Linked DNA regions of Mesorhizobium shangrilense. The protein of the gene in region 1 interacts with the protein of each later gene in a pairwise test. Links are inferred from orthologs where the notes say so. Each region holds a gene or a part of one and is shown in the gene's direction. Other genes may lie near its edges. The genes, in order: PD284_RS21805 and PD284_RS07230.

Region 1 (3,261 bases):
GCGGCAACGCTCGGCGCATCCCGCTTCCAGACCGTTTTCCGCGTGCTGCTGCCTGGGCTGGCGCCGGCCATGCTGACCGGCTTCGCGCTCGCCTTCGCGCGCGCCGTCGGCGAGTACGGCTCAGTCATCTTCATCGCCGGCAACATCCCCTATGTCTCCGAGATCGCACCGCTGCTCATCGTTATCAGGCTGGAGGAGTTCCACTATGCCGGCGCCACGGCGATTGCCGCGGTTATGCTGGTCCTCTCCTTCGTCATGCTTTTCCTGATCAACCTCATCCAGGCCTGGAGCCGCAGGAGGTATGGCCATGGCGCTTGATATGGCTTCGGCGCGCGAGAATGCCGTCCTTATCCGCGCGCAGTCGGAGGAGACGCGGCCCGCGTCACCGCCGCCGACCACCGAGCGGCCGGCCACGAAGCTGGCGCTCATCACCGTCGCGGTCGGTTTCCTGACGCTGTTCCTCGTGTTGCCGCTCATCGCCGTCTTCGTGGAGGCGCTGCGCAACGGCGTGGGTGAATTCTGGTCGGCCTTCGGCGATCCCGACACGCTCGCCGCCATTCGCCTCACATTGCTGGTCGCTGCGATCGCAGTCCCGCTCAACACCGTCTTCGGGATCGCCGCCGCCTGGTCGATCGCCAAGTTCGAGTTCAAGGGCAAGGCGTTCCTGACGACGCTGATCGACCTGCCCTTCTCAGTGTCGCCGGTCATTTCCGGCCTGGTCTACGTGCTCCTGTTCGGCGCACACAGCGTGCTCGGCCCATGGCTGAAGAGCCATGGCATCGAGATCCTGTTCGCCGTGCCCGGCATCGTGCTCGCGACGGTGTTCGTGACCTTTCCCTTCGTCGCGCGCGAACTGATCCCGCTGATGCAGGATCAGGGGACCGGCGACGAGGAAGCGGCCATCTCGCTCGGCGCCAACGGCTGGCAGACCTTCTGGCATGTCACCCTGCCGAACATAAAATGGGGCCTGCTCTATGGTGTGCTTTTGTGCAATGCCCGCGCCATGGGCGAGTTCGGCGCCGTGTCGGTGGTGTCGGGCCATATTCGCGGGCTCACCAACACCATGCCCCTGCATGTCGAGATCCTCTACAACGAGTACAATTTCGTCGCCGCCTTCTCGGTCGCGACGCTGCTCGCGCTGCTGGCGCTCGTCACCCTCATCCTGAAATCCATCCTCGAGTACCGCTTCGGCGACGAACTCGCCGCCAACGCCACGCACTGAGGACATCATGCAAGTCTCGATCCGCCACGTCCGCAAGGAATTCGACCGCTTCCCGGCCCTCAGGGACGTGTCGCTGGACATCCGATCGGGCGAGCTCATCGCCCTGCTCGGCCCATCGGGCTCCGGCAAGACGACGCTGCTCAGGCTGATCGCGGGACTGGAACACCCCACCGCGGGCTCGATCTTCTTCGGCGACGAGGATGCTTCCGAAAAGTCGGTGCAGGACCGCAACGTCGGCTTCGTCTTCCAGCACTACGCGCTGTTCCGGCACATGACGGTGGCGCAGAACATCGGCTTCGGGCTCAAGGTGCGGAAACGCGAGGCACGCCCCCCGCACGCCGAGATCCGCCGGCGCGCGCTGGAACTGCTCGACCTCGTGCAACTGTCAGGGATGGAGAACCGCTATCCCAATCAGCTATCAGGGGGCCAGCGGCAGCGCGTGGCGCTGGCGCGCGCCATGGCGATCGAACCCAGGGTGTTGCTGCTCGACGAGCCATTCGGGGCGCTGGACGCACAGGTGCGGCGCGAGCTCCGGCGCTGGCTGCGCGAAATCCACGACGCCACCGGCCACACCACCGTCTTCGTCACACACGACCAGGAGGAGGCGTTGGAGCTCGCCGACCGCGTCGTCGTCATGAGCCAGGGCCGGATCGAGCAGGTCGGCTCCGCCGACGAGGTCTACGACCGGCCCAACTCGGCCTTCGTCTACGGCTTCATCGGCGACTCCAGCTCGCTGCCGGTCCGCGTCGAGCATGACGAGATCTGGCTGGCCGACCGGGCGCTCGGCATCGGGGCAAAGGGTGCGCCCGACGGCCCGGCCACGCTCTACATGCGTCCGCACGATGTCGAGCTCACCGAGGGCTGCGGCGGTTGCATCGCCGGCACGGTCGCGGGCAGCCGACGCGTCGCCGGAACCCGGCGGGTGGAACTCGAGGTCGGCGGCGAGCGGCAGCGCGTCGAGATCGAACTTCCCATCGATCATCCTGCAGCGGCCAGATCCCGGGTCGCCTTCCGTCCGACGCACTGGACGCTGTTTTCGGAAGGGTAAGAGCGCATCGGCTTACCGGCCGCCACCATCCTGCCTGCGCATCCCGGCCCCGGCCGCGACCGCCTCAGCACGCAAAAGTAGGAACGCCGGACCGATCCGAACACCACGGCAAATCCGGGAGTACCAGATCCGCTGTCTTCGATGTGCATCAGTTACGCACCGTCGTGGCCGGATGGCCGCGACGCCAATCACCAACCCACCGCGCGGGAGGGCTGAGATATCCGCCACCCCACCGCAGCCGGTGCCCGGGCCGGGTCGCCTTGGCCCCCGACTATCCGGCTCCTTTTCGGCGCGGCTTCGGGAGCAACCGGAACGGACGTTGATCGGCCGTCCTCACAATGGGCTTCCGGCGCCCCGGCTGACCGGAGCGCAATCGTCCTGGATGCAGTGGGCCGGCCGAGCCCGTCTGGCCTGCGGTCCCAGCGCACAGCCATCAGCTTGCTCGGGAACAACATACCTCTCACCACGTTTGAGAGGGGCAACGTTGCCGGGATGCAGTCAAGAGTTCGATGATCGGCAGCGCAAATCGGGCTACCGAAGGAGGCACAGATGAAGCTTCACCTTGCCGGCGCAATGGCCGGGCTTACCATGCTTGCGGGCATAGGCGCGAGCGCCGCCCAGGACGTCATCATAACCCCGGAACAGGAAGTGGTGATCCGCGAATACGTCCAGAAGAAGCCTTTGGCGTCTATCGACCTGCCAGGCGTCGAGCTCAACATCGGATCGACGGTTCCCGAAACGGTCGAGCTTCGCGCCCTCGAAGTCCCGGATGTGACGTACCGCTACGTCGTCGTCGGCAACCGCACGGTCCTGGTCGATCCCGGAACACGCCGTATCGTACGCGTCATCGAGTGATCACAATCAATGCGAAGCGCAAGCCGGCCCGCGTGGCTGGCTTGTAGCGGCGTTTGGGCTTCGCGCCGCGCATGAGCTGAATGCCCTCTGCACCATTTCTGCATTCTGCACCCAATGCACTCGTCTCACTCGGCCA
Region 2 (3,210 bases), 3.1 Mb from region 1 along the record:
GGAAATCCGCTACGGCGACAACGACCGGCTGGCGGCCCGGGTCGCCACAATGATGGGCTCGGACCTCCTGGTGCTGCTGTCGGACATCGACGGGCTCTACACGGCCTCGCCTGCCGTCGATCCGAACGCGAAATTCATCCCGGTCGTGGACCGCATTACGCCTGAGATCGAGGCGATGGGCGGCGGCGCCGCGTCGGAACTGTCGCGCGGCGGCATGCGCACGAAACTCGACGCGGGCAAGATCGCCACGCTGGCGGGGACCGCGATGATCATCGCATCCGGCACCCGGCTGAACCCGCTTTCCGCAATCGAGCGGGGCGAGCGCGCGACCTTCTTCAAGCCGAGCGCGCGGCCGGTGAAGGGGTACAAGACCTGGATCGCCGGCAATCTGGAGCCGGCCGGGCGGCTCACCGTCGATGCCGGCGCGGTCGGCGCGCTGATGTCGGGCAAGTCGCTGCTGCCGGCCGGGGTGAAGCTCGTCAGCGGGACGTTTTCGCGCGGCGACACGGTTGCGGTGCTGACGCCGGACGGCCATGAGGTCGCCCGCGGGCTGATCGGCTACGACTCGGCGGATGCCGTGCGGATCGCCGGGTTGAAGACGGCTGAGATCGAAGCGGTGCTGGGCTACCAGTCGCGCTCCGCGATGATCCACCGGGACGATCTGGTGCTGGGAGCGGTTGCGGCCGAATTGCCTGCCGCCGGTTGAGTTGCCGTTGCGTCCTTTGCGGTGTAAGCGGGCAGTCGATCGAATGCCTGCGAGGCGCATATGCTGACTGCCAATGAGAATTCCCGCGAAGACACTGCCGCGCTGATGGCCGCCATCGGCCGCAAGGCGAAGGCTGCCGCGCGACCATTGGCGGTGGCTTCCGCGGAACGCAAGCACGCCGCCCTGGTGGCGATGGCCGACGCCGTCATCCGCAACCAGGACGCCATTCTCGACGCCAATGCGCTCGACATGAGGAACGGCGAGGAGAGCGGCCTGTCGTCCGCATCGATGGACCGGCTGAACCTGACGCCCGCCCGCATCCGCGACATGGCGAACGGCATCCGCGCCATCGCCGACCTGCGCGATCCCGTCGGCGAGGTGATCGCCGAATGGGATCGGCCCAACGGCCTTCGCATCGAGCGCGTGCGCACGCCGCTCGGCGTCATCGGCGTCATCTACGAGAGCCGGCCCAACGTCACGGCGGATGCCGGAGCGCTCTGCCTTAAGGCCGGCAATCCGGTCATCCTGCGCGGCGGCTCGGACTCGATCAATTCATCGCTCGCCATCCACGCCTGCCTGGTCGAAGGGTTGAAGGCCGCAAAACTGCCCGCGGAAGCGATCCAGCTGGTGCCGACCACGGACCGCGCCGCCGTCGGCGAGATGCTGAAGGGGCTTTCGGGCAATCTCGACGTGATCGTGCCGCGCGGCGGCCGCAGCCTGGTCGAGCGCGTCCAGAACGAGGCGCGCGTGCCGGTCTTCGCTCATCTGGAAGGGCTGTGCCACGTCTACATCGACCGTTCGGCCGATCTCGACATGGCGGTGAAGGTCGTCGTCAACGCCAAGATGCGGCGCACCGGAATCTGCGGCGCGGCCGAGACGCTGCTGATCGACCGCGCCGTGGCCGGGACGCACCTCGTGCCGATCCTCGATGCGCTCGCCAAGGCGGGCTGCGAAATCCGCGCCACCGATGAGGTGCGCTCGGCGTTCCCCACGGCAAAGCCGGCGAAGGAGCAGGATTGGGCGACGGAGTATCTCGACGCCATCATCTCGGTGAAGCTGGTCGACGGCATCGGCGAGGCGATCGAGCACATCGAGACGCACTCTTCGCACCATACCGAAGCGATTATCGCCGACGACGCGTCGGCCGTGGAACGCTTCTTCAGCGAGATCGACTCGGCCATCCTGCTGCACAACGCCTCCACCCAGTTTGCCGATGGCGGCGAGTTCGGCATGGGGGCGGAGATCGGCATCGCGACCGGCAGGATGCATGCGCGCGGACCCGTCGGGGTGGAGCAGCTCACCTCGTTCAAGTATCGCGTGCGCGGGGCAGGGCAGGTGCGGCCATAGCCGAACGCCCGCTCCACCAGGGGGAGATGTCCGGCAGCATGCACGGGGCTGATCGGAGTGATGCATCGGCGGGGGGCGCGACCCTCCTGTCCCGCTACCTTCACATGCCGCACGCCGAGAAGGGCATGCAGGTCGGCCTGTTCGGCGGATCGTTCAACCCGCCGCATGCCGGCCACGCGCTGGTCGCGGAGATCGCGCTGAGACGCCTGGCGCTCGACCAGCTCTGGTGGATGGTCACGCCCGGCAATCCGCTCAAGAGCACGCGGGAACTCGCGCCGCTCGCCGAACGGTTGAGGCTGTCCGAGGTCATCGCGGAGGATCCGCGCATCAAGGTGACAGCCTTCGAGGCGAGCTACAGCGTGCGCTTCACGGCCGACACGCTGGCCCTGGTCAAGAAACGCAACCCCGGCGTGGATTTCGTCTGGATCATGGGTGCCGATAATCTCAGCGATTTCCACCGCTGGCAGCGGTGGCGCAAGATCGCGACGACCTTTCCGATCGCCGTGATCGACAGGCCGGGGTCGACGCTCTCGTTTCTGTCCTCGGTGATGGCCAAGACCTTCGACCATGCGCGGATCGACGAAGCCGACGCGCCGCGGCTCGCCCACATGAAGGCCCCGGCCTGGACCTTCATCCATGGCCCGCGCTCCTCGTTGTCGTCGACCGCACTGAGGGAGAAGGCGAAAGGAGAGATGGATTCCGCATCCGAGACGCCGTCGTCTCCGTTACGAAAGGCCAGATGATGCGGCTTGTCCGAAGCGCGGCCTCTACTGACGCACGGGTTCCGGCGCATCTCGGTGGCGATGCTGCGCCGGGCTGGGCCGTTCTGGCGCGTCGTCCTGCTGCGCCGGAACGTTGGCAGCTGGCGAGAAGGGCGTGCCGGCCTGCTTTAGCCGCGTCAGCGCGCGCCGCATCAGGTCGATCTTCACCCCCCAAAAGTCCTTGTTCGAAGTCCAGTAGCGCAGGCTGATCGCCATTGAGGCGTCAGTCAGATTGCTGATGAAGGCGCTGGGCGCAGGCAGCCTGCTGACGCGCGGATCCGTTGTTGCCAGGTCAACGAGCAGTTTCATGGTGGCGTCGAGGTCGGCGGCGTAGGACAGGTTGAACGTGATGTCGCTGCGACGCGTGCCGTTGCGGCTCGCGTTTCGCACCGGCTC

Evidence for each region.
Region 2: the proteins of PD284_RS21805 (region 1) and PD284_RS07230 interact in binary tests that used the Escherichia coli proteins (3 or more experiments, as listed by UniProt). The link is inferred for Mesorhizobium shangrilense from one-to-one orthologs.

Annotation. Positions count from the first base shown.
Region 1 is NZ_JAQGPN010000001.1:4,518,157-4,521,417, forward strand. The notes cover bases 306-3,249. They hold PD284_RS21805 (sulfate/molybdate ABC transporter ATP-binding protein), read left to right. Parts: upstream 306-1,229; coding sequence 1,230-2,270; downstream 2,271-3,249. Other genes in these bases: cysT (sulfate ABC transporter permease subunit CysT), read left to right, coding at 306-318; cysW (sulfate ABC transporter permease subunit CysW), read left to right, coding at 308-1,222; PD284_RS21810 (DUF1236 domain-containing protein), read left to right, coding at 2,820-3,125. In the rest of the region: more of cysT, read left to right, coding at 1-305. UniProt on the Escherichia coli protein: Part of the ABC transporter complex CysAWTP involved in sulfate/thiosulfate import. Responsible for energy coupling to the transport system.
Region 2 is NZ_JAQGPN010000001.1:1,462,609-1,465,818, forward strand. What follows is about bases 17-2,909. They hold PD284_RS07230 (glutamate-5-semialdehyde dehydrogenase), read left to right. Parts: upstream 17-766; coding sequence 767-2,053; downstream 2,054-2,909. Other genes in these bases: proB (glutamate 5-kinase), read left to right, coding at 17-706; PD284_RS07235 (nicotinate-nucleotide adenylyltransferase), read left to right, coding at 2,158-2,796; PD284_RS07240 (mechanosensitive ion channel family protein), read right to left, coding at 2,821-2,909. Outside these bases: more of proB, read left to right, coding at 1-16; more of PD284_RS07240, read right to left, coding at 2,910-3,210. UniProt on the Escherichia coli protein: Catalyzes the NADPH-dependent reduction of L-glutamate 5-phosphate into L-glutamate 5-semialdehyde and phosphate. The product spontaneously undergoes cyclization to form 1-pyrroline-5-carboxylate.